3 regions of the Chryseomicrobium aureum genome follow, and region 3 is predicted to be linked to each of the others. Evidence: a T-box and tRNA genes for the amino acid it is inferred to sense, from the RefSeq annotation. Region 3 holds a T-box; the other regions hold tRNA genes.
What was found. A T-box is a leader RNA that pairs with one kind of tRNA and senses whether it is charged. The one in region 3 lies ahead of leuS (leucine--tRNA ligase), so its partner is inferred to be a tRNA-Leu.
Positions count from the first base shown of each region.

Region 1: it encodes a tRNA-Leu, which carries the amino acid that the T-box ahead of leuS (leucine--tRNA ligase) is inferred to sense. The anticodon was not compared.
Region 2: it encodes a tRNA-Leu, which carries the amino acid that the T-box ahead of leuS (leucine--tRNA ligase) is inferred to sense. The anticodon was not compared.

Region 1 covers NZ_CP171117.1:2,552,083-2,559,494, forward strand. Annotated here, with positions in the region: rRNA gene ACF3OH_RS13375 (23S ribosomal RNA) at 1-2,220, opposite strand, end outside; tRNA gene ACF3OH_RS13380 (tRNA-Ala) at 2,331-2,406, opposite strand; tRNA gene ACF3OH_RS13385 (tRNA-Ile) at 2,432-2,508, opposite strand; rRNA gene ACF3OH_RS13390 (16S ribosomal RNA) at 2,598-4,150, opposite strand; tRNA gene ACF3OH_RS13395 (tRNA-Ala) at 4,330-4,405, opposite strand; tRNA gene ACF3OH_RS13400 (tRNA-Pro) at 4,427-4,503, opposite strand; tRNA gene ACF3OH_RS13405 (tRNA-Arg) at 4,509-4,585, opposite strand; tRNA gene ACF3OH_RS13410 (tRNA-Leu) at 4,597-4,685, opposite strand; tRNA gene ACF3OH_RS13415 (tRNA-Gly) at 4,715-4,789, opposite strand; tRNA gene ACF3OH_RS13420 (tRNA-Leu) at 4,813-4,897, opposite strand; tRNA gene ACF3OH_RS13425 (tRNA-Lys) at 4,912-4,987, opposite strand; tRNA gene ACF3OH_RS13430 (tRNA-Thr) at 4,996-5,071, opposite strand; tRNA gene ACF3OH_RS13435 (tRNA-Val) at 5,206-5,281, opposite strand; rRNA gene rrf (5S ribosomal RNA) at 5,285-5,400, opposite strand; rRNA gene ACF3OH_RS13445 (23S ribosomal RNA) at 5,675-7,412, opposite strand, start outside.
Region 2 covers NZ_CP171117.1:607,919-615,330, forward strand. Annotated here, with positions in the region: gene ACF3OH_RS03365 (STAS domain-containing protein) at 1-263, shown strand, start outside; gene rsbW (anti-sigma B factor RsbW) at 266-736, shown strand; gene sigB (RNA polymerase sigma factor SigB) at 714-1,499, shown strand; gene ACF3OH_RS03380 (PP2C family serine/threonine-protein phosphatase) at 1,496-2,107, shown strand; gene ACF3OH_RS03385 (Tex family protein) at 2,194-4,332, shown strand; gene ACF3OH_RS03390 (SprT family protein) at 4,525-4,992, shown strand; tRNA gene ACF3OH_RS03395 (tRNA-Asn) at 5,081-5,156, shown strand; tRNA gene ACF3OH_RS03400 (tRNA-Glu) at 5,162-5,233, shown strand; tRNA gene ACF3OH_RS03405 (tRNA-Asp) at 5,261-5,336, shown strand; tRNA gene ACF3OH_RS03410 (tRNA-Gln) at 5,346-5,420, shown strand; tRNA gene ACF3OH_RS03415 (tRNA-Lys) at 5,432-5,507, shown strand; tRNA gene ACF3OH_RS03420 (tRNA-Leu) at 5,580-5,666, shown strand; tRNA gene ACF3OH_RS03425 (tRNA-Arg) at 5,677-5,753, shown strand; tRNA gene ACF3OH_RS03430 (tRNA-Gly) at 5,785-5,858, shown strand; rRNA gene ACF3OH_RS03435 (16S ribosomal RNA) at 6,037-7,412, shown strand, end outside.
Region 3 covers NZ_CP171117.1:1,673,721-1,681,132, reverse strand. Annotated here, with positions in the region: gene ACF3OH_RS08760 (CoA transferase subunit A) at 1-651, shown strand, start outside; gene ACF3OH_RS08755 (3-oxoacid CoA-transferase subunit B) at 669-1,328, shown strand; gene ACF3OH_RS08750 (GntP family permease) at 1,360-2,691, shown strand; gene ACF3OH_RS08745 (3-hydroxybutyrate dehydrogenase) at 2,757-3,524, shown strand; T-box leader at 3,568-3,782, shown strand; gene leuS (leucine--tRNA ligase) at 3,839-6,253, shown strand.

The sequences.
Region 1 (7,412 bases), 880 kb from region 3:
CTTCAATACAACCAGGGTAGTATCCCACCGACGCCTCCTCCGAAGCTGGCGCTCCGGGCTCTTAGGCTCCTACCTATCCTGTACAAGTTGCACCAAAGTTCAATATCAGGCTACAGTAAAGCTCCACGGGGTCTTTCCGTCCTGTCGCGGGTAACCTGCATCTTCACAGGTACTATAATTTCACCGAGTCTCTCGTTGAGACAGTGCCCAGATCGTTACGCCTTTCGTGCGGGTCGGAACTTACCCGACAAGGAATTTCGCTACCTTAGGACCGTTATAGTTACGGCCGCCGTTTACTGGGGCTTCAATTCGCACCTTCGCTTGCGCTAAGCACTCCTCTTAACCTTCCAGCACCGGGCAGGCGTCAGCCCCTATACGTCACCTTACGGTTTTGCAGAGACCTGTGTTTTTGCTAAACAGTCGCCTGGGCCTATTCACTGCGGCTCTCTCGGGCTTTCACCCTGTCAGAGCACCCCTTCTCCCGAAGTTACGGGGTCATTTTGCCGAGTTCCTTAACGAGAGTTCACTCGCTCACCTTAGGATTCTCTCCTCGACCACCTGTGTCGGTTTGCGGTACGGGCACCTCCCGCCTCGCTAGAGGCTTTTCTTGGCAGCGTGAAATCAGAAACTTCGGACTACGTCCTCCTCATCACAGCCTGGTGTTATAGATGCGGGATTTGCCTCACATCACACCTCACTGCTTGAACGTGCACATCCAACGGCACGCTTCCCTATCCTACTGCGTCCCCCCATCACTCAAATGGCGGGGAGGTGGTACAGGAATATCAACCTGTTGTCCATCGTCTACGCCTATCGGCCTCGACTTAGGTCCCGACTGACCCTGAGCGGACGAGCCTTCCTCAGGAAACCTTGGTCATACGGTGGATGGGATTCTCACCCATCTTTCGCTACTCATACCGGCATTCTCACTTCTAAGCGCTCCACCTGTCCTTCCGGTCAGACTTCGACGCCCTTAGAACGCTCTCCTACCACGCATACCCTAGGTATGCATCCACAGCTTCGGTGAACCGTTTAGCCCCGATACATTTTCGGCGCAGCGTCACTCGACCAGTGAGCTATTACGCACTCTTTAAATGATGGCTGCTTCTAAGCCAACATCCTGGTTGTCTAAGCAACGCCACATCCTTTTCCACTTAACGGTTACTTGGGGACCTTAGCTGGTGGTCTGGGCTGTTTCCCTCTTGACTACGGATCTTATCACTCGCAGTCTGACTCCCAGATACAAATCATCGGCATTCGGAGTTTGTCTGAATTCGGTAACCCGGGATGGGCCCCTAGTCCAAACAGTGCTCTACCTCCGAGATTCTTCATCTGAGGCTAGCCCTAAAGCTATTTCGGAGAGAACCAGCTATCTCCAGGTTCGATTGGAATTTCTCCGCTACCCACACCTCATCCCCGCACTTTTCAACGTGCGTGGGTTCGGACCTCCAGTGAGTGTTACCTCACCTTCATCCTGGACATGGGTAGATCACCTGGTTTCGGGTCTACGACCCCATACTCATTCGCCCTGTTCAGACTCGCTTTCGCTGCGGCTCCGTCTCCTCGACTTAACCTTGCATGGAATCGTAACTCGCCGGTTCATTCTACAAAAGGCACGCTATCACCCATTAACGGGCTCTAACTACTTGTAGGCACACGGTTTCAGGATCTCTTTCACTCCCCTTCCGGGGTGCTTTTCACCTTTCCCTCACGGTACTGGTTCACTATCGGTCACTAGGGAGTATTTAGCCTTGGGAGATGGTCCTCCCGGATTCCGACGGAATTTCACGTGTTCCGCCGTACTCAGGATCCACTCTGGAGGGCAATGGGTTTGGACTACAGGACTCTTACCTCGTGTCGTGGGCCTTTCCAGACCGCTTCGTCTACCCCTTGCCTTTGTAACTCCGTATAGAGTGTCCTACAACCCCAAGAGGCAAGCCTCTTGGTTTGGGCTCTTCCCGTTTCGCTCGCCGCTACTCAGGGAATCGATTTTTCTTTCTCTTCCTCCAGGTACTTAGATGTTTCAGTTCCCTGGGTCTGCCTCCGACCAGCTATGTATTCACTGGAAGGTAACACGCCATTACGCGTGCTGGGTTTCCCCATTCGGAAATCTCCGGATCAAAGCTCACTTACAGCTCCCCGAAGCATATCGGTGTTAGTGCCGTCCTTCATAGGCTCCTAGTGCCAAGGCATCCACCGTGCGCCCTTCCTAACTTAACCTAAGTTAGTGCTCTCCACTAAAGAAGAGACTTTAAGGTCACACGTCAATTACTTGACGTTGTGTTTGTTACAATCAATGTCGTTCTATCCAGTTTTCAAAGAACAAGAATTGGTGGAGCCTAGCGGGATCGAACCGCTGACCTCCTGCGTGCAAGGCAGGCGCTCTCCCAGCTGAGCTAAGGCCCCGAGAATGGGTATCTAATTAAAAAAATGGTGGGCCTAAATGGACTCGAACCATCGACCTCACGCTTATCAGGCGTGCGCTCTAACCAGCTGAGCTATAGGCCCCAAAAGAATGCAATTGTAGTTGAACATTCAAAACTGAACTGCAAGACGTCAAGTCAAGACCCGAGGGTCTGTTCCGAAATAATCCTTAGAAAGGAGGTGATCCAGCCGCACCTTCCGATACGGCTACCTTGTTACGACTTCACCCCAATCATCTGTCCCACCTTCGGCGGCTGGCCCCATAAAGGTTACCCCACCGACTTCGGGTGTTACAAACTCTCGTGGTGTGACGGGCGGTGTGTACAAGGCCCGGGAACGTATTCACCGTGGCATGCTGATCCACGATTACTAGCGATTCCAGCTTCATGTAGGCGAGTTGCAGCCTACAATCCGAACTGAGAATGGTTTTATGGGATTGGCTCCCCCTCGCGGGTTCGCAGCCCTTTGTACCATCCATTGTAGCACGTGTGTAGCCCAGGTCATAAGGGGCATGATGATTTGACGTCATCCCCACCTTCCTCCGGTTTGTCACCGGCAGTCACCTTAGAGTGCCCAACTGAATGCTGGCAACTAAGATCAAGGGTTGCGCTCGTTGCGGGACTTAACCCAACATCTCACGACACGAGCTGACGACAACCATGCACCACCTGTCACCGCCGTCCCCGAAGGGAAGGCCTAGTCTCCTAGGCGGTCGGCGGGATGTCAAGACCTGGTAAGGTTCTTCGCGTTGCTTCGAATTAAACCACATGCTCCACCGCTTGTGCGGGCCCCCGTCAATTCCTTTGAGTTTCAGTCTTGCGACCGTACTCCCCAGGCGGAGTGCTTAATGCGTTAGCTGCAGCACTAAGGGGCGGAAACCCCCTAACACTTAGCACTCATCGTTTACGGCGTGGACTACCAGGGTATCTAATCCTGTTTGCTCCCCACGCTTTCGCGCCTCAGCGTCAGTTACAGACCAGAAAGCCGCCTTCGCCACTGGTGTTCCTCCAAATCTCTACGCATTTCACCGCTACACTTGGAATTCCGCTTTCCTCTTCTGCACTCAAGTCCCCCAGTTTCCAATGACCCTCCACGGTTGAGCCGTGGGCTTTCACATCAGACTTAAGGGACCGCCTGCGCGCGCTTTACGCCCAATGATTCCGGACAACGCTTGCCACCTACGTATTACCGCGGCTGCTGGCACGTAGTTAGCCGTGGCTTTCTAATGAGGTACCGTCAAGGTACCGGCAGTTACTCCGGTACTTGTTCTTCCCTCACAACAGAGTTTTACGATCCGAGAACCTTCTTCACTCACGCGGCGTTGCTCCATCAGACTTTCGTCCATTGTGGAAGATTCCCTACTGCTGCCTCCCGTAGGAGTCTGGGCCGTGTCTCAGTCCCAGTGTGGCCGATCACCCTCTCAGGTCGGCTACGCATCGTCGCCTTGGTGGGCCGTTACCCCACCAACTAGCTAATGCGCCGCGGGCCCATCCTGTAGTGACAGCCGAGGCCGCCTTTCAACACCGGACCATGTGGTCTGGTGGATTATTCGGTATTAGCCCCGGTTTCCCGGAGTTATCCCAATCTACAGGGCAGGTTGCCCACGTGTTACTCACCCGTCCGCCGCTGAATCTGGAGGAGCAAGCTCCTCCTTCATCCGCTCGACTTGCATGTATTAGGCACGCCGCCAGCGTTCGTCCTGAGCCAGGATCAAACTCTCCATAAAAGAGAACTTAATGTAAGCTCATTTTGTTGCTGGCATCATAATGATGTCCATTTTTGAACGTCCATCACAACCGTTTATAGGAAGCGACTTGATTCGTGTTTGCGTCACGCACACCCAACGGGGGTCGGGGCGGTGACGCTCTATCTTGACGTCTTGCATGTTCAGTTTTCAATGTTCAATGGTGGAGCCTAGCGGGATCGAACCGCTGACCTCCTGCGTGCAAGGCAGGCGCTCTCCCAGCTGAGCTAAGGCCCCAAAAGGGTATTAAATTAAAAATGGTCGAGAAGACAGGATTCGAACCTGCGACCCCTTGGTCCCAAACCAAGTGCTCTACCAAGCTGAGCTACTTCTCGTATTATGGCGCGCCCGGCAGGAGTCGAACCCACAACCTTCTGATCCGTAGTCAGACGCTCTATCCAATTGAGCTACGGGCGCATTACTATAAGTGGTGCCGAGGACCGGAATCGAACCGGTACGGTAGTCACCTACCGCAGGATTTTAAGTCCTGTGCGTCTGCCAGTTCCGCCACCCCGGCAAGGGTGTTGTAAGGCAAAAAAAAATAAATGGAGCGGAAGACGAGGTTCGAACTCGCGACCCCCACCTTGGCAAGGTGGTGTTCTACCACTGAACTACTTCCGCATTGTATAGATGTCATATGAAAATGGTGCGGGTGAAGGGAGTCGAACCCCCACGCCTTGCGGCGCTAGATCCTAAGTCTAGTGCGTCTGCCAGTTCCGCCACACCCGCATGTTCATATAAAATGGTGAGCCATGAAGGACTCGAACCTTCGACCCTCTGATTAAAAGTCAGATGCTCTACCAACTGAGCTAATGGCTCTCTTGAAGTGGTGCCGGCGAAAGGACTTGAACCCTCAACCTACTGATTACAAGTCAGTTGCTCTACCAGTTGAGCTACACCGGCACGGTGTTGAATCTAGTTACATAGCCCAGAAACCCACTCCGGAATCTGTCGCACCCAATAAGATGAAACATCTTCTTGTGCACGCCTGATTTCCTCGGACTTTCTACCTCAGGCTATTTCACTTTTTAAATAAATGGTGGAGGATGACGGGATCGAACCGCCGACCCCCTGCTTGTAAGGCAGGTGCTCTCCCAGCTGAGCTAATCCTCCATTGCCTAGCGACGTCCTACTCTCACAGGGGGAGACCCCCAACTACCATCGGCGCTGAAGAGCTTAACTTCCGTGTTCGGTATGGGAACGGGTGTGACCTCTTCGCCGTCATCACTAGACTGGCTATTCATTTGTTGAAAGACAAGCTTTATTATATCAAACCCACCCGGTATTACAAGTGTTTTCTCAATAAAATTTGTTCTTTCAAAACTGGATAGAATGACAATTGATTGTGTTCAGATATGGAATCGAATCCACATCTAAATGTTGTCGAGTTCCGTGACCTAGAAACACGCTCCCAGACCGGCCGCACCCGATAAGACGAAGACCGTCTTCTCGTGCACGTCCGATCTACTCGGAGTTTCTTGCGCAGGTCACTTCACATCTCGTTTTTTGGTTAAGTCCTCGATCGATTAGTATTCGTCAGCTCCACACGTCGCCGTGCTTCCACCCCGAACCTATCTACCTCATCGTCTTTGAGGGATCTTACTTACTTGCGTAATGGGAAATCTCATCTTGAGGGGGGCTTCATGCTTAGATGCTTTCAGCACTTATCCCGTCCACACATAGCTACCCAGCGATGCCTTTGGCAAGACAACTGGTACACCAGCGGTGTGTCCATCCCGGTCCTCTCGTACTAAGGACAGCTCCTCTCAAATTTCCTACGCCCACGACGGATAGGGACCGAACTGTCTCACGACGTTCTGAACCCAGCTCGCGTACCGCTTTAATGGGCGAACAGCCCAACCCTTGGGACCGACTACAGCCCCAGGATGCGATGAGCCGACATCGAGGTGCCAAACCTCCCCGTCGATGTGGACTCTTGGGGGAGATAAGCCTGTTATCCCCGGGGTAGCTTTTATCCGTTGAGCGATGGCCCTTCCATGCGGAACCACCGGATCACTAAGCCCGTCTTTCGACCCTGCTCGACTTGTAGGTCTCGCAGTCAAGCTCCCTTCTGCCTTTACACTCTTCGAATGATTTCCAACCATTCTGAGGGAACCTTTGGGCGCCTCCGTTACACTTTAGGAGGCGACCGCCCCAGTCAAACTGTCCGCCTGACACTGTCTCCTGCCCGGGTCACGGGCATGGGTTAGAACTTCAATACAACCAGGGTAGTATCCCACCGACGCCTCCTCCGAAGCTGGCGCTCCGGGCTCTTAGGCTCCTACCTATCCTGTACAAGTTGCACCAAAGTTCAATATCAGGCTACAGTAAAGCTCCACGGGGTCTTTCCGTCCTGTCGCGGGTAACCTGCATCTTCACAGGTACTATAATTTCACCGAGTCTCTCGTTGAGACAGTGCCCAGATCGTTACGCCTTTCGTGCGGGTCGGAACTTACCCGACAAGGAATTTCGCTACCTTAGGACCGTTATAGTTACGGCCGCCGTTTACTGGGGCTTCAATTCGCACCTTCGCTTGCGCTAAGCACTCCTCTTAACCTTCCAGCACCGGGCAGGCGTCAGCCCCTATACGTCACCTTACGGTTTTGCAGAGACCTGTGTTTTTGCTAAACAGTCGCCTGGGCCTATTCACTGCGGCTCTCTCGGGCTTTCACCCTGTCAGAGCACCCCTTCTCCCGAAGTTACGGGGTCATTTTGCCGAGTTCCTTAACGAGAGTTCACTCGCTCACCTTAGGATTCTCTCCTCGACCACCTGTGTCGGTTTGCGGTACGGGCACCTCCCGCCTCGCTAGAGGCTTTTCTTGGCAGCGTGAAATCAGAAACTTCGGACTATGTCCTCCTCATCACAGCCTGGTGTTATAGATGCGGGATTTGCCTCACATCACACCTCACTGCTTGAACGTGCACATCCAACGGCACGCTTCCCTATCCTACTGCGTCCCCCCATCACTCAAATGGCGGGGAGGTGGTACAGGAATATCAACCTGTTGTCCATCGTCTACGCCTATCGGCCTCGACTTAGGTCCCGACTGACCCTGAGCGGACGAGCCTTCCTCAGGAAACCTTGGTCATACGGTGGATGGGATTCTCACCCATCTTTCGCTACTCATACCGGCATTCTCACTTCTAAGCGCTCCACCTGTCCTTCCGGTCAGACTTCGACGCCCTTAGAACGCTCTCCTACCACGCATACCCTAGGTATGCATCCACAGCTTCGGTGAACCGT
Region 2 (7,412 bases), 1.1 Mb from region 3:
ATGCATTCACGGCACCAATGCTACGCGAAAAATTAGCTGAAATCACATTGGAAGATTCTAAAGAAATTGTACTCGACCTTTCAGAGGTCTCTTATATGGACTCGACAGGTCTTGGCGTATTTGTAGGATTTTTTAAGAATGTAAAAGCAGAGAATGCGAAATTGAAATTAACTGGTTTGTCTTCACGACTCAAGCGTTTATTTGACATCACAGGTCTTGGAGAAATTATGGACATAGAATCATCAACAGGAGAGGTGAAGTGAAGATGAAGCCATTTGATTACGTAGAAATACGTGTACCCGCAAAGACACAATTCGTCAGTGTGGCTCGTCTTACGATATCAGGTTTAGCCAACCGTTTAGGATTTTCGTACGATGACATTGAAGACGTGAAAATTGCAGCCTCGGAAGCTATTACAAACGCAGTGCAACATGCCTATCAAGAAAACGAAGAAGGCGAAGTCGTTATTGGATGTGCTCTATACGAGGGGAAAATGGAAATCATGGTTGCAGATCATGGAAAGAGCTTTGACTTCCAAGAAACTCGCGCGAAATTAGGGCCTTACTCAGACACGGAGGAAGTATCTTTTATGCGTGAAGGAGGCCTTGGTCTTTACCTAATTGAAACGCTCATGGATGAAGTGAAAGTTCATCATCAAGAGGGCGTGACGATCTTTATGACGAAAAACGTCGGATCTGAGCAGGTGAACGGCAATGTCGAAAACGTCTCATCATAATCAAGCTTCTAAAGAACAAGTGATGGACTGGTTAAAAGACTATCAAGCCACGCAGTCTGAAGAATCCCAAACTCAGCTTGTTCTACATTATCAACGCTTAGTTGAATCAATTGCACGAAAGTATTCAAACGGTAAGTCTCATCATGAAGATATTGCGCAAGTAGGTATGCTTGGGTTATTGGGTGCGATGAAACGATATGATGAAAATTTCGGTCGCAGCTTTGAAGCCTTTGCCGTACCTACTATTATTGGTGAAATCAAACGGTTTTTGCGTGATAAGACGTGGGCTGTTCATGTACCACGACGTATCAAAGAATTAGGACCTCGTATCCGCGCGGCTGCTGAAGAACTAACTACGCAACTCCAACGTTCTCCGCAAGTATATGAAATCGCGGAGTATCTAGAGGTAGATGTAGAAGATGTTCTAGAAGCAATGGAGATGGGCAAGAGCTACCAAGCCCTTTCAATGGACCATTCTTTAGAAGCAGATTCAGAGGGAAGTACGATTACATTGTTTGATGTGATTGGCCAAGAAGATGGCGAGTTTGAAAAGACAGATCAACGAATGCTCGTTGCAAATGCACTCCAATACCTATCCGATCGTGAAAAAGAAGTGATTCAGCTTACATACATTGAGCAGCTTAGCCAAAAAGATGCTGGTGAACGCCTGGGTATTTCGCAAATGCATGTTTCCCGTATCCAGCGTAAAGCTATCAAAAAGCTACAGGACGCTATTCTATCAGCAGGTGGAATGGACGAGTGAAGCAAATTGATTCACAAGTGATGCATGTCCGCGTATATAATGAAGCGAAAGATGGGAATCGTCTCTCAGGGGACACATATTATATCGCGGAATATCCGAATTTCTTTTTATGTGCAATCGCAGACGGCTTAGGAAATGGGCCGGTAGCTAAGGAGTCAGCAGATGTGATACCAGAGATTCTTGCCGAATATGGCGAAGAATCTATCGACTCGTTAATGGAACGTTGCAATAATGAAATGATTTATAAGCGTGGTGCTGCGGTCGCTTTAGTAAAAGTCGATTACAAGGCCAGAACACTTTCATATAGTTGCGTTGGAAACGTCAAATTTTATATGTATCAAAAAAAGTTTGATAAAATGATCTATCCGCTTCCGGTCATGGGGTATTTATCTGGTAGAAAACAATCACTACGGACTCAAACATATCCCGTCTACCCAGGCGATACTTTCCTACTGCATTCAGATGGGGTCAACATCCGTAATCCTAAAGAAATAATTCGTTCTGCACGCTCAGCTGACCATTTATACGAGCGTGTAATGACAGATATGAAGTTTGGCGACGATGCAACATTTATCGCCGGACGGCTACTTTTTCATGAAGAGGTATAGAACCTTCTGCATTTGCAGGAGGTTTTTTTGTTTGGTTCTTTCTATGGTATTCTAGGAAAGTAGTTCACTAAGAAGGACGTGACAAAATGAAAATTCATGAACAAATCGCGAAAGAACTTCAGATAAAAGCTTCTCAAGTCAGTCAAGTCATTGCGCTACTTGAAGATGCCAAAACAGTTCCGTTCATTGCACGCTATCGAAAAGAGCAGACGGGTTCTTTAGATGAAGTGCAGATTAAAGCAATTGAAGACCGCTTTGCCTATATGAATCAATTGGCTGATCGAAAGGAAGAAGTGCTACGTGTCATAGAAGAACAGGGGAAGTTGACGCAAGAACTTCGAAAACAAATTGAAGAAGCAACCGTCTTACAACGAGTAGAAGATTATTACCGTCCTTATAAACAAAAGAAGCGCACGAAAGCGACAATTGCCAAAGAACTTGGTCTCGAACCGCTCGCTACGGAGGTTTTAAAATGGCCGTCGACTACTCCTGAAAAACTAGCAGGTCCTTATGTCAAAGGGGATATAGAAACTATAGAGCAAGCTTTACAGGGAGCATCCGATATTATTGCTGAAATGATTTCGGATGATCCGGACGTTCGATCCACTTTACGCGCTTTCTACAAGCGACAGGCAAGAATAACAACAAAACTTAAAAAGGGTGCCGTCGATGAAAAAGCTGTATTCGAAATGTACTATGAGTATTCAGAAGCGGTGTCGAAAATCGTTCCACACAGAACACTCGCTATAAATCGCGGAGAAAAAGAAGACGTGTTACGTGTCGCTATCGAAGTAGATGTGGATCAAGCTGTCGCAAAAATCGGCAGTCGGTGGACACCGCCAACAAGTCATCCACTTTTCTCCTATACGCAAACTATCCTTTTAGATGCATGGAAGCGATTGATTCATCCCGCACTTGAGCGAGAAATACGAAGTGAATTAACAGAAGTGGCAGAAGCACAAGCAATCCATATCTTTGCTGAAAATCTAAAGAGTCTATTACTACAACCACCGATAAAAGGAAAAGTAGTGTTAGGTGTTGACCCAGCATTTCGAACAGGTTGTAAGTTGGCAATCATCGATGAAAACGGCAAAGTGCTCAAAATTGATGCCATCTATCCACATGCACCGATGAATAAAGTGAAAGAAGCACAGGACAAGATTATCCGTCTGTTGAAAGACTTCCCAATCTCCTTGATTGCAATTGGCAATGGGACGGCTTCACGTGAAACCGAACAGTTCATCGCAGAATGCCTTCGCATTTCCGGAAGCGATGCGGCTTATGTGATTGTCAATGAAGCGGGTGCCTCTGTCTATTCAGCATCTGAGACGGCTCGTCAGGAATTCCCTGAACTGCAAGTGGAACAACGTAGTGCGGTATCCATTGCGCGTCGACTGCAAGATCCTTTGTCAGAGCTCGTGAAAATTGAACCAAAAGCGGTTGGTGTCGGCCAATACCAACACGATGTGACGCAAAAGAAGCTGGCAGAATCCTTGCACTTTGTAGTAGAAACTGCGGTAAACCAAGTCGGAGTTGATGTAAATACAGCCTCTTCCTCACTTTTGCAATACGTTGCAGGACTATCCAAAGCAGTGGCTGAGAATGTAGTGGCTCTTCGGAACGAAACGGGAACATTTACGTCTCGTACACAACTGAAGAAAGTTCCGCGACTTGGCGCAAAGACTTATGAGCAAGCAATCGGATTCTTACGCGTACCTGAAGCAAAAAATCCGCTCGATAAAACAGCTATCCACCCTGAAAGTTACTCGGCAGCTGAGCAGATAATCAAGCAAGCGGGACTCACTTTAAAACAAATCGGAACTCCAGAAGCCCAACAAGCACTTGATGCAATTGTCTATTCCGAAGAGTTAGGAGTAGGGAAAGAAACATTTAAAGATATTGTGGATGCTTTAAAACGACCACAGCGTGATCCGCGAGACGCCTATCCCCAGCCACTTCTCAAGACAGACATTTTGAAGCTTGAGGATTTGAAGCCAGGTATGGAACTTCAAGGCACTGTTCGAAATGTTGTGGATTTTGGAGCATTTGTTGACATAGGTGTAAAACAAGATGGTCTTGTCCACATTTCGAAATTAAAAAAAGGCTTCGTGCGACACCCGCTTGAAGTGGTTTCGCTAGGAGATATTGTTACGGTTTGGATTGAGGGTGTGTCTATTGAAAAAGGAAGGGTCGCACTGACTATGGTTTCTCCAGAGAAGAACTGAGTATGAAATGGTAAGCCTCCATCCAGAACGTCATTTCCTGGGAGAGTTTCACCGAGCTTCCTCACATCGACTTCGTCTCGTTGTGGGGTCTCGGTAAGACTCTAACAGCCCGGGAATTAACATTCCGGATTCCAGTCAATGTGAATTTCAACCTAAACATTTCATTTAGCATTTTAGAAGGAGAGGCAGATTATGTCTGAAGAGGAATTACAAGTTTTAGTTGAACAGCTTTCTTTAAATTATTTTTATAAACCTTTTCGTCATACCGCTCGCTTTAATTCAAGACTCCGAACCACAGGAGGGCGCTACCTATTAATTTCTCACGACATTGAAATTAATCCACGCTATGTAAGTCACGGAAGTCTGGAGGAAGTGGAGGGAATTATCAAACACGAATTGGTTCATTACCATTTACATTTGGAAGGAAGAGGGTATAAACATGGTGATCAGGAGTTTAAACAACTATTAAAAGAAGTAGGGGCTCCTCGTTTCTGTCGAGCAATCTCGGACACAAAACAAAAGAAGAGACCTCACATACACCTGTATCGATGTCTAAAATGCAGTCAGAATTATAGTCGGAAAATTCGAATGAATACCGATAAATACAGGTGTAGCAAGTGTTCTGGTCGGTTGGAGTACGGCGGAATAAAAAAACTATAAAAATATAGAGAAAAACTGTTGACCTTTCTATAAGGTGTATCTATAATAATAAAAGTCAGCTGATGACGCAGCAACAAAACAACAACATTCCGAAGTAGCTCAGTTGGTAGAGCATCCGGCTGTTAACCGGCAGGTCGCAGGTTCGAGTCCTGCCTTCGGAGCCATTCATGGCCCCTTGGTCAAGCGGTTAAGACACCGCCCTTTCACGGCGGTAACACGGGTTCGAATCCCGTAGGGGTCATTTTTCTTTTGCTATTATACATAATGTGGTCCCGTGGTGTAGCGGTTAACATGCCTGCCTGTCACGCAGGAGATCGCGGGTTCGATTCCCGTCGGGACCGCCATTTTATTACTGGGGTATAGCCAAGCGGTAAGGCAACGGATTTTGATTCCGTCATGCCTAGGTTCGAATCCTAGTACCCCAGCCATTTTTTATAGAGAGCCATTAGCTCAGTTGGTAGAGCATCTGACTTTTAATCAGAGGGTCGAAGGTTCGAGTCCTTCATGGCTCACCATTTTCCCTTGACAGTAAGTAAGGAATTATAGTAGAATAGTGATTGTCGCATCAATTCATGATTGATGACTACGCGGTCGTGGCGGAATGGCAGACGCGCTAGGTTGAGGGCCTAGTGGGGGTTAACCCCGTGGAGGTTCAAGTCCTCTCGGCCGCACCATTCAAAAATAGCGCCCGTAGCTCAATTGGATAGAGCGTCTGACTACGGATCAGAAGGTTGTGGGTTCGACTCCTGCCGGGCGCGCCAATAACTTTATTCTTACTAACATACAAATCACGCGGGTGTAGTTTAGTGGTAAAACCCCAGCCTTCCAAGCTGGTGATGAGGGTTCGATTCCCTTCACCCGCTCCAATTTATTTGAGAGCATTAAAGCTGAACATTGAAAACTGAACATGCAAGACGTTAAGATTAACCTTTCGAAGCTAACCCTCGTTAGTGGAGAAGGATATTTTTTTGGATATCGATATTGGAGTGTTTAACACTCGAATAAATGATGCCAGCAACAAAATGAGCTTCTATTAAGTTCTCTTTTATGGAGAGTTTGATCCTGGCTCAGGACGAACGCTGGCGGCGTGCCTAATACATGCAAGTCGAGCGGATGAAGGAGGAGCTTGCTCCTCCAGATTCAGCGGCGGACGGGTGAGTAACACGTGGGCAACCTGCCCTGTAGATTGGGATAACTCCGGGAAACCGGGGCTAATACCGAATAATCCACCAGACCACATGGTCCGGTGTTGAAAGGCGGCCTCGGCTGTCACTACAGGATGGGCCCGCGGCGCATTAGCTAGTTGGTGGGGTAACGGCCCACCAAGGCGACGATGCGTAGCCGACCTGAGAGGGTGATCGGCCACACTGGGACTGAGACACGGCCCAGACTCCTACGGGAGGCAGCAGTAGGGAATCTTCCACAATGGACGAAAGTCTGATGGAGCAACGCCGCGTGAGTGAAGAAGGTTCTCGGATCGTAAAACTCTGTTGTGAGGGAAGAACAAGTACCGGAGTAACTGCCGGTACCTTGACGGTACCTCATTAGAAAGCCACGGCTAACTACGTGCCAGCAGCCGCGGTAATACGTAGGTGGCAAGCGTTGTCCGGAATCATTGGGCGTAAAGCGCGCGCAGGCGGTCCCTTAAGTCTGATGTGAAAGCCCACGGCTCAACCGTGGAGGGTCATTGGAAACTGGGGGACTTGAGTGCAGAAGAGGAAAGCGGAATTCCAAGTGTAGCGGTGAAATGCGTAGAGATTTGGAGGAACACCAGTGGCGAAGGCGGCTTTCTGGTCTGTAACTGACGCTGAGGCGCGAAAGCGTGGGGAGCAAACAGGATTAGATACCCTGGTAGTCCACGCCGTAAACGATGAGTGCTAAGTGTTAGGGGGTTTCCGCCCCTTAGTGCTGCAGCTAACGCATTAAGCACTCCGCCTGGGGAGTACGGTCGCAAGACTGAAACTCAAAGGAATTGACGGGGGCCCGCACAAGCGGTGGAGCATGTGGTTTAATTCGAAGCAACGCGAAGAACCTTACCAGGTCTTGACATCCCGCCGACCGCCTAGGAGACTAGGCCTTCCCTTCGGGGACGGCGGTGACAGGTGGTGCATGGTTGTCGTCAGCTCGTGTCGTGAGATGTTGGGTTAAGTCCCGCAACGAGCGCAACCCTTGATCTTAGTTGCCAGCATTCAGTTGGGCACTCTAAGGTGACTGCCGGTGACAAACCGGAGGAAGGTGGGGATGACGTCAAATCATCATGCCCCTTATGACCTGGGCTACACACGTGCTACAATGGATGGTACAAAGGGCTGCGAACCCGCGAGGGGGAGCCAATCCCATAAAACCATTCTCAGTTCGGATTGTAGGCTGCAACTCGCCTACATGAAGCTGGAATCGCTAGTAATCGTGGATCAGCATGC
Region 3 (7,412 bases):
CAAATTCAGGACGGAGCAACACTTATGGTAGGTGGTTTTGGTCTTGTCGGTATACCGGAGCAACTGATCATCGCTCTTGTGAACAAAGGTGTTAAAGATTTAACAGTCATCTCCAATAACTGTGGAGTCGACGACTGGGGATTAGGTTTATTACTAAAAAATAAGCAGATCAAAAAAATGATCGGTTCGTATGTTGGAGAGAACAAAGAATTTGAACGCCAAGTTCTGTCTGGCGAAATCGAAGTTGAATTAACGCCACAAGGGACGCTCGCTGAAAAATGTCGTGCAGGTGGGGCAGGGATTCCTGCATTCTTCACACCAGCCGGAGTCGGCACTGTTGTTGCTGATGGCAAAGAAGTCCGTGAATTTGACGGCAAAGAATATGTCTTAGAAGAAGCACTAGTTGCTGATTTCGCACTCGTACGTGCTGCAACAGCAGATAAATTCGGAAACCTCATCTACAATAAAACAGCTCAAAACTTCAATCCAATGATGGCGGCAGCTGGTAAAGTGACGATCGCTGAAGTGGAAGAAATCGTGGAGACAGGTACTCTAGATCCAGCGATGATTCATACACCGAGCGTATATGTACAAGGTCTATTCCAAGCGAAGCAAGAAAAGCGGATTGAACGTTTAACGACACGAGACTAATTAGAGGAGGAATTTTCATGACTTTATCAACACGCGAATTTATTGCAAAACGTGCAGAGATGGAAATTGAAGATGGCAACTATGTAAATCTCGGTATTGGGATTCCGACACTTGTTGCAAACTTTATTGCACCGAACAAAACGGTTGTCTTACAATCTGAAAACGGTCTACTTGGAATAGGGCCCTACCCTACAAAAGACCAAGTTGATCCAGACTTAATCAACGCAGGGAAAGAAACTGTGACTACTATTCCAGGTTCTGCATTCTTCACAAGCGCAGAGTCTTTTGCCATGATCCGTGGAGGCCACATTGACGTTGCCATCCTTGGTGGTATGGAAGTATCTGAAAAGGGTGACCTTGCCAACTGGATGATTCCAGGAAAGATGATCAAAGGTATGGGTGGCGCGATGGACTTGGTGCACGGCGCTAAGAAAATTATTGTCATCATGGATCACGTGGCAAAGGACGGATCTCCGAAGATTAAAAAAGAATGTACGCTTCCTTTGACAGGTAAAGGTGTTGTGAATTTAATTATCACAGACCGCGCTGTCATTGAAGTGACAGAACATGGACTCGTCCTCAAAGAAGTATTTGAAGGACATACAATTCAGGGCGTCGTAGAAGCAACAGAAGCGGACCTGAATGTGGATAACGTAAAGGAAAACGTTTCGTTCTAATACGACCCCATGACTAGATGGGGGAAATGAAATGGAAACAGTTTTTAGTATGATTGGTCTGCTTGGCGGACTCTTTCTATTAATCTTTTTGACGATGAAAGGTGTTAATATCATCATCGTTGGACCAATTTCCGCAATTTTTGTGGCGGTTTTATCTGGAATGCCTTTATTCCCGCAACTGGCGGCTGAAGGTGTACCAAACTTTGTAACAAGTTACATGACAGGTTTCACAGGATTCATCATGTCTTGGTATTTGATGTTCTTACTTGGTGCGATTTTCGGGAAAGTGATGGAAGATAGCGGAGCAGCGGATGCTGTTGCAAAGTTTGTAACTGACAAACTAGGTTTGAAATATGCAGTATTAGCTATTGTTATCGCCTGTGCTATCTTGACGTACGGTGGAGTTTCTTTATTTGTAGTTGCATTTGCCGTCTATCCAATGGCAATTTCACTATTCAAACAAGCGAACTTACCAAGACGCTTTATTCCGGCAACATTAGGTCTTGGTTCTGTGACGTTCACGATGACATCAGCAGGTTCACCAGAAATTCAAAACTGGATTCCGATTCCTTTCCTTGGCACGAATGCCTATGCAGGGTGGGAAGTTAGTATCATTGTCGCCATCTTCATGGCTGTATTTGGTTATATGTGGTTAAAAAAGCTAATTGTGAAAGCAGTAAACAAAGGAGAAGTGTTTGAGGCACGTCCAAATGATCCAACGTTTGACACGACACGACCATTACCAAACCCATTCCTTTCTTTTGTACCTCTCGTTGTCGTATTGATCATTGCATTCATCTTCCATGATTCACTGCAGCAGTCGGCTTTAATCATTGCCTTGTTGTCTGGTATTTTGGCAACATTCATTGTTAGCTGGAGATACTTTAAAAATCCATGGGAAGCTGTCTCACAAGGGACTCTTGGAGCAATTATTGCAATCGGGAACACGGCAGCAGTAGTAGGTTTCGGTGGAGTGGCAAAAGAAACAGAAGCCTTTTCAATTGCAGTCAATGCAATGACGAGCATTCCAGGTTCTCCGCTTATAGGAGCAGCAGTTGCTGTCTCTGTTATTGCGGGTATGACGGGCTCTGCTTCGGGTGGTCAACAAATCGCTTTACCACTAATTGCACCGGGCTATTTAGATGCTGGTGTGAACGCGGAAGCACTTCACCGTGTAGTTGCGATTTCATCAGGTGCACTGGATTCACTTCCGCACAATGGGTATGTTGTTACGACAATTCAATCGATTTGTGGCGAGAAGCATAGTGCAGCCTACTGGCCAATGGCGGCAGTAACTGTAGCAATTCCAGTGATCGGTGTAATTATTGCGATTGCTCTATTCTCATTAGGCTTTGGTATTTAACAGTAAAGTGATTAAGCCGCCTCGTGCGGCTTTTTCTATTCAGAATAGCAACAGGAGGGACATCGATGGTACAAGATAAAGTTGTATTAATTACAGGAGCAGCTCAAGGGATCGGTTTTGAAATTGCAGAAGAGTTTTTCAAAAATGGAGCCAAAGTTGTGCTTACAGACATTAACGAAGAAAAAGTAAAAGAATCCGCTGCAGCGCTTGGTGGCGACAGCCTTGGTATTAAATGTGACGTGACAAACGAAGAGGAATTGAAAGCTTCGATTGATCAGACAGTTGCAACATTTGGTCGACTAGATATCTTAATTAACAATGCTGGGATGCAACACGTGGCAATGCTTGAAGATTTTCCGACAGAGCGTTTTGAACTTCTAATTAAAATCATGCTGACAGCACCGTTTGTCGCAACGAAACACGCACTTCCGCATATGCGTAAACAAGGTTTCGGCCGCATTATTAATATGGCGTCTATCAATGGTCTTGTCGGGTTTGCAGGGAAAGCTGCATACAACTCAGCGAAACACGGCGTGATTGGATTAACAAAAGTGGCTGCACTTGAAACGGCAGTAGACGGCATCACAGTCAATGCGATTTGCCCAGGTTATGTGGACACACCACTTGTGCGCAATCAGATGCAAGACTTAGCGACAACACGCAACGTGCCACTTGAAAGTGTACTCGAAGAAGTCATCTATCCATTAGTTCCTCAAAAGCGTCTACTAGACGTAAAAGAAATTGCAGACCTTGCAATGTTTATCTCGAGCGAGCAAGCAAAAGGGATGACAGGTCAGGCAGTTGTATTAGACGGCGGCTACACGGTTCAATAAAGCACTTGAACAACGGCGCGTCTTCCGGTACAATTACAATCAATAACAGACTGTGATAAGGATCAGTAGGAACTGTAGATTTCTTTAGAGAGCTGGTGGGTGGTGCAAACCAGTGAAATCCGATTCTGAACTCCCCTTTGAGTCAAACAGGCGAACATTTAGTAGTCTGTTTCGTATTCCGCGTTAAGGAATCAAGTTGAGCAGAATTCTGCTAATTTGGGTGGTACCGCGTGAGACTAAATTTCTCTCGTCCCTTTTTTAAGGGGCGAGTTTTTTTATTGTCTAAAATGCGCCACCAACAAGGAGGAACTACAATGAGTTTTCCGCATCAGGAAATCGAGAAGAAGTGGCAACAATTTTGGGATGACAACAAAACATTCCGCACAGAGAACGACAACTCAAAGCAAAAGTTTTACGCACTAGACATGTTCCCATATCCATCAGGAGCTGGCCTACACGTAGGACACCCAGAAGGATACACGGCTACAGATATTTTGAGCCGTATGAAGCGTATGCAAGGGTACAACGTATTGCACCCAATGGGGTGGGACGCGTTTGGTCTTCCTGCAGAGCAATACGCACTAGATACAGGAAACGACCCGGCTGAATTCACAGCGCAAAACGTAGCGACGTTCAAGCGTCAGATGAAAGATCTTGGCTTCTCCTATGATTGGGACCGTGAAGTAAATACGACGGATCCGAACTACTACAAGTGGACGCAGTGGATTTTTATTCAGCTGTATAACAAAGGCTTGGCGTACGTGGATGAAGTGGCTGTGAACTGGTGTCCAGCTCTTGGTACCGTTCTTGCTAACGAAGAAATTGTCGACGGCGTTTCAGAGCGCGGCGGCCACCCAGTCGAGCGACGTCCGATGCGTCAATGGGTGTTACGTATCACTGAATATGCAGAGCGTTTACTGGATGATTTAGAAGAACTGGACTGGCCGGAAAGCATTAAAGATATGCAGCGCAACTGGATTGGCAAATCTGAAGGTGCTGAAATCACGTTTGCAATCGATGGAACAGATAAGAGCTTCCGTGCTTTCACGACGCGCCCAGATACTTTGTTTGGTGCAACGTATGCCGTGCTTGCTCCTGAACATGCTTTAGTGTCGGACATCACAACAGCTGATCAAAAAGAAGCGGTGGAAGCTTACTTAGATAAAGTGAAGTTAAAGAGTGATTTAGAACGTACGGATCTTGCGAAAGAAAAGACAGGCGTATTCACAGGTGCTTATGCCGTTAATCCTGTATCAGGTGAAAAAATGCCGATTTGGATTGCAGACTATGTACTTGCTACTTACGGAACAGGTGCTATCATGGCGGTTCCGGCACACGACGAGCGTGATTATGAGTTCGCTACTGAATTCAACTTACCAATCAAGGAAGTCGTGGCTGGAGGAGACATTACAAAAGAAGCATACGTTGGGGACGGCGAGCATGTGAACTCGGAATTCCTTGATGGTTTAGGTAAAGAAGAAGCTATCGCAAAAATGATTGGCTGGTTAGCGGACAAAGGTGTCGGCGAAAAGAAAATCACGTACCGCTTGCGCGACTGGCTATTCAGCCGCCAACGTTACTGGGGTGAACCGATTCCAATCATTCACTGGGAAGATGGCACAATGACGACAGTTCCGGAAGATGAGCTTCCTCTAGAACTTCCAAAAACGACAGACATCAAACCAAGCGGCACTGGCGAGTCACCACTTGCGAACATTGAAGAATGGGTGAACGTGGTACATCCTGAAACCGGCATGAAAGGTCGTCGTGAAACTAACACCATGCCACAATGGGCAGGTAGCTGCTGGTACTATATCCGTTACATCGATCCAGACAATGCGGATGCAATCGCAGATCCAGAGCTATTGAAACGTTGGCTGCCTGTAGATATTTATATCGGTGGAGTCGAGCACGCTGTTCTTCACTTGCTATACGCGCGTTTCTGGCACAAAGTGTTGTACGATGTAGGCGTCGTCCACACGAAGGAGCCATTCCAGAAGTTATTTAACCAAGGAATGATTCTTGGGGAAGGTAACGAGAAGATGTCAAAATCAAAAGGCAATGTTGTTAATCCGGACGACATCGTTCTTTCACACGGTGCCGACACATTACGTATGTATGAAATGTTCATGGGACCACTTGAAGCAGCTGTTACATGGTCAACAAACGGATTAGACGGCTCTCGTCGTTTCCTAGACCGCATCTGGCGTTTGATGATGACAGAAGAAGGGACGCTTGCTGCGAAAGTTCAAGAGTCATCGGACACAACACTTGAGAAGGTCTACCATCAAACAGTGAAAAAAGTGACAGAAGACTACGAAGGCATTCGTTTCAATACAGCCATTTCGCAATTGATGGTGTTCATCAACGAATGTTACAAAGCCGATGTTGTGCCAACGCACTATGCAGAAGGTTTTGTGAAGATGTTGTCCCCAATTGCACCGCACGTAGCGGAAGAGTTGTGGCAGCACTTAGGTCACACAGAGTCCATCACATATGCAGAATGGCCAACGTATGACGAGAGCAAATTGGTCGATAACGAAATCGAAATTCCGGTTCAAGTGAACGGAAAACTTCGTGCGAAAGTCGTTGTGGCGAAAGATGCTTCTCGTGAAGAAATGGAGAAAATTGCGTTTGAAAACGAAGTAGTAAAAGAGTGGACAGACGGCAAGGAAATCCGCAAAGTGATTGCAATCCCTGGCAAGATGGTCAATATTGTCGTTGGATAATAGATCAGCCCCCTTCACCTATTTTGGTGGAGGGGGCTTTTGATTGAGTTCATTAAAAGTGGAAATCCCTACAGCCAGGTTGCCATTTCCTGGGTGAGTTTCCCTGAGCCTCCCCACGTAAGCTGAAAGAAGAGCACTTTCATCTTCGTTGCCGGGTCTCAGGAAAACTCAGATGGCCCGGGAAATGACAACCTGGCTTCCGGGATTTGATACCAACTTTAATCGCAAAAAAAGAACTTCCAAGTTAATGGAGTTCTTTATTTGAATTATTAACTGTTATTTATGTACCTTCTCATCTACGAACTTTTACACTATTTTTGTAAGACCCAGCAATTATTACGTAGCAAAATAGTAATGTGGCAACTATTAATATCGTAACCGAGATGAAACTAGGATCACCCAGAAGAGCCTGAAAGATATTTACCAATGAAATTCCTTTATCTATCCATCTTAAAATACCTGATAAGATGAAACCAGTCAGTATACCAGAAAACATAAGTATCCAAAATTTAGATTTACTCATATCAGCCTCCAAAATTTTAAATATGTTGAATTAGTACTTCACTTAACATAATAATATCATAATATTCTATATTTGGAATTTTATTTCCTTTTTTTAATGGGTGACAGGCACCGATTTCTCTCTTTAATTGCGACGAATCCCTATATAACACCATTTTTATTTCCAACAGTTCCCATTTGGTGCCTGTCACTTATTTTCAAAACCTCAGCGACACAAGCCCTTGCTAGGAAAGATCTTAGGAAATTAGGGTCTGGTTATTGAATTAGTTTCCATAAAACGACTTCGGTAGAATAAATTCGATTTGGGTAGATTAAATCCCACTTTGGGTAGAATAAATTTCACTTTCGGTAGAAGAACGGTCGCTCAGTTTTCGAGTGACCGATTTTTCATGGATTCTCTTTATTAATTTTCCTTAACTCAACGCCTTGGAGTCGGCTCCACATTTAGGCGAAATCGAGTTCCGAACGCCAGAAACACGCTCCGGAATCAGCCGCACCCGCAAAGGCTGAAAAGCGCCTTCACGGGCACGTCTGATTTCCTCGGAGTTTCTAGAGTGGCGTTCTACACATCTAGAGTAATCGAGTTGCGCCTCCTAGAAATCCCGCAAGATGCCAACGCATCCCATGAAGCAAAGAG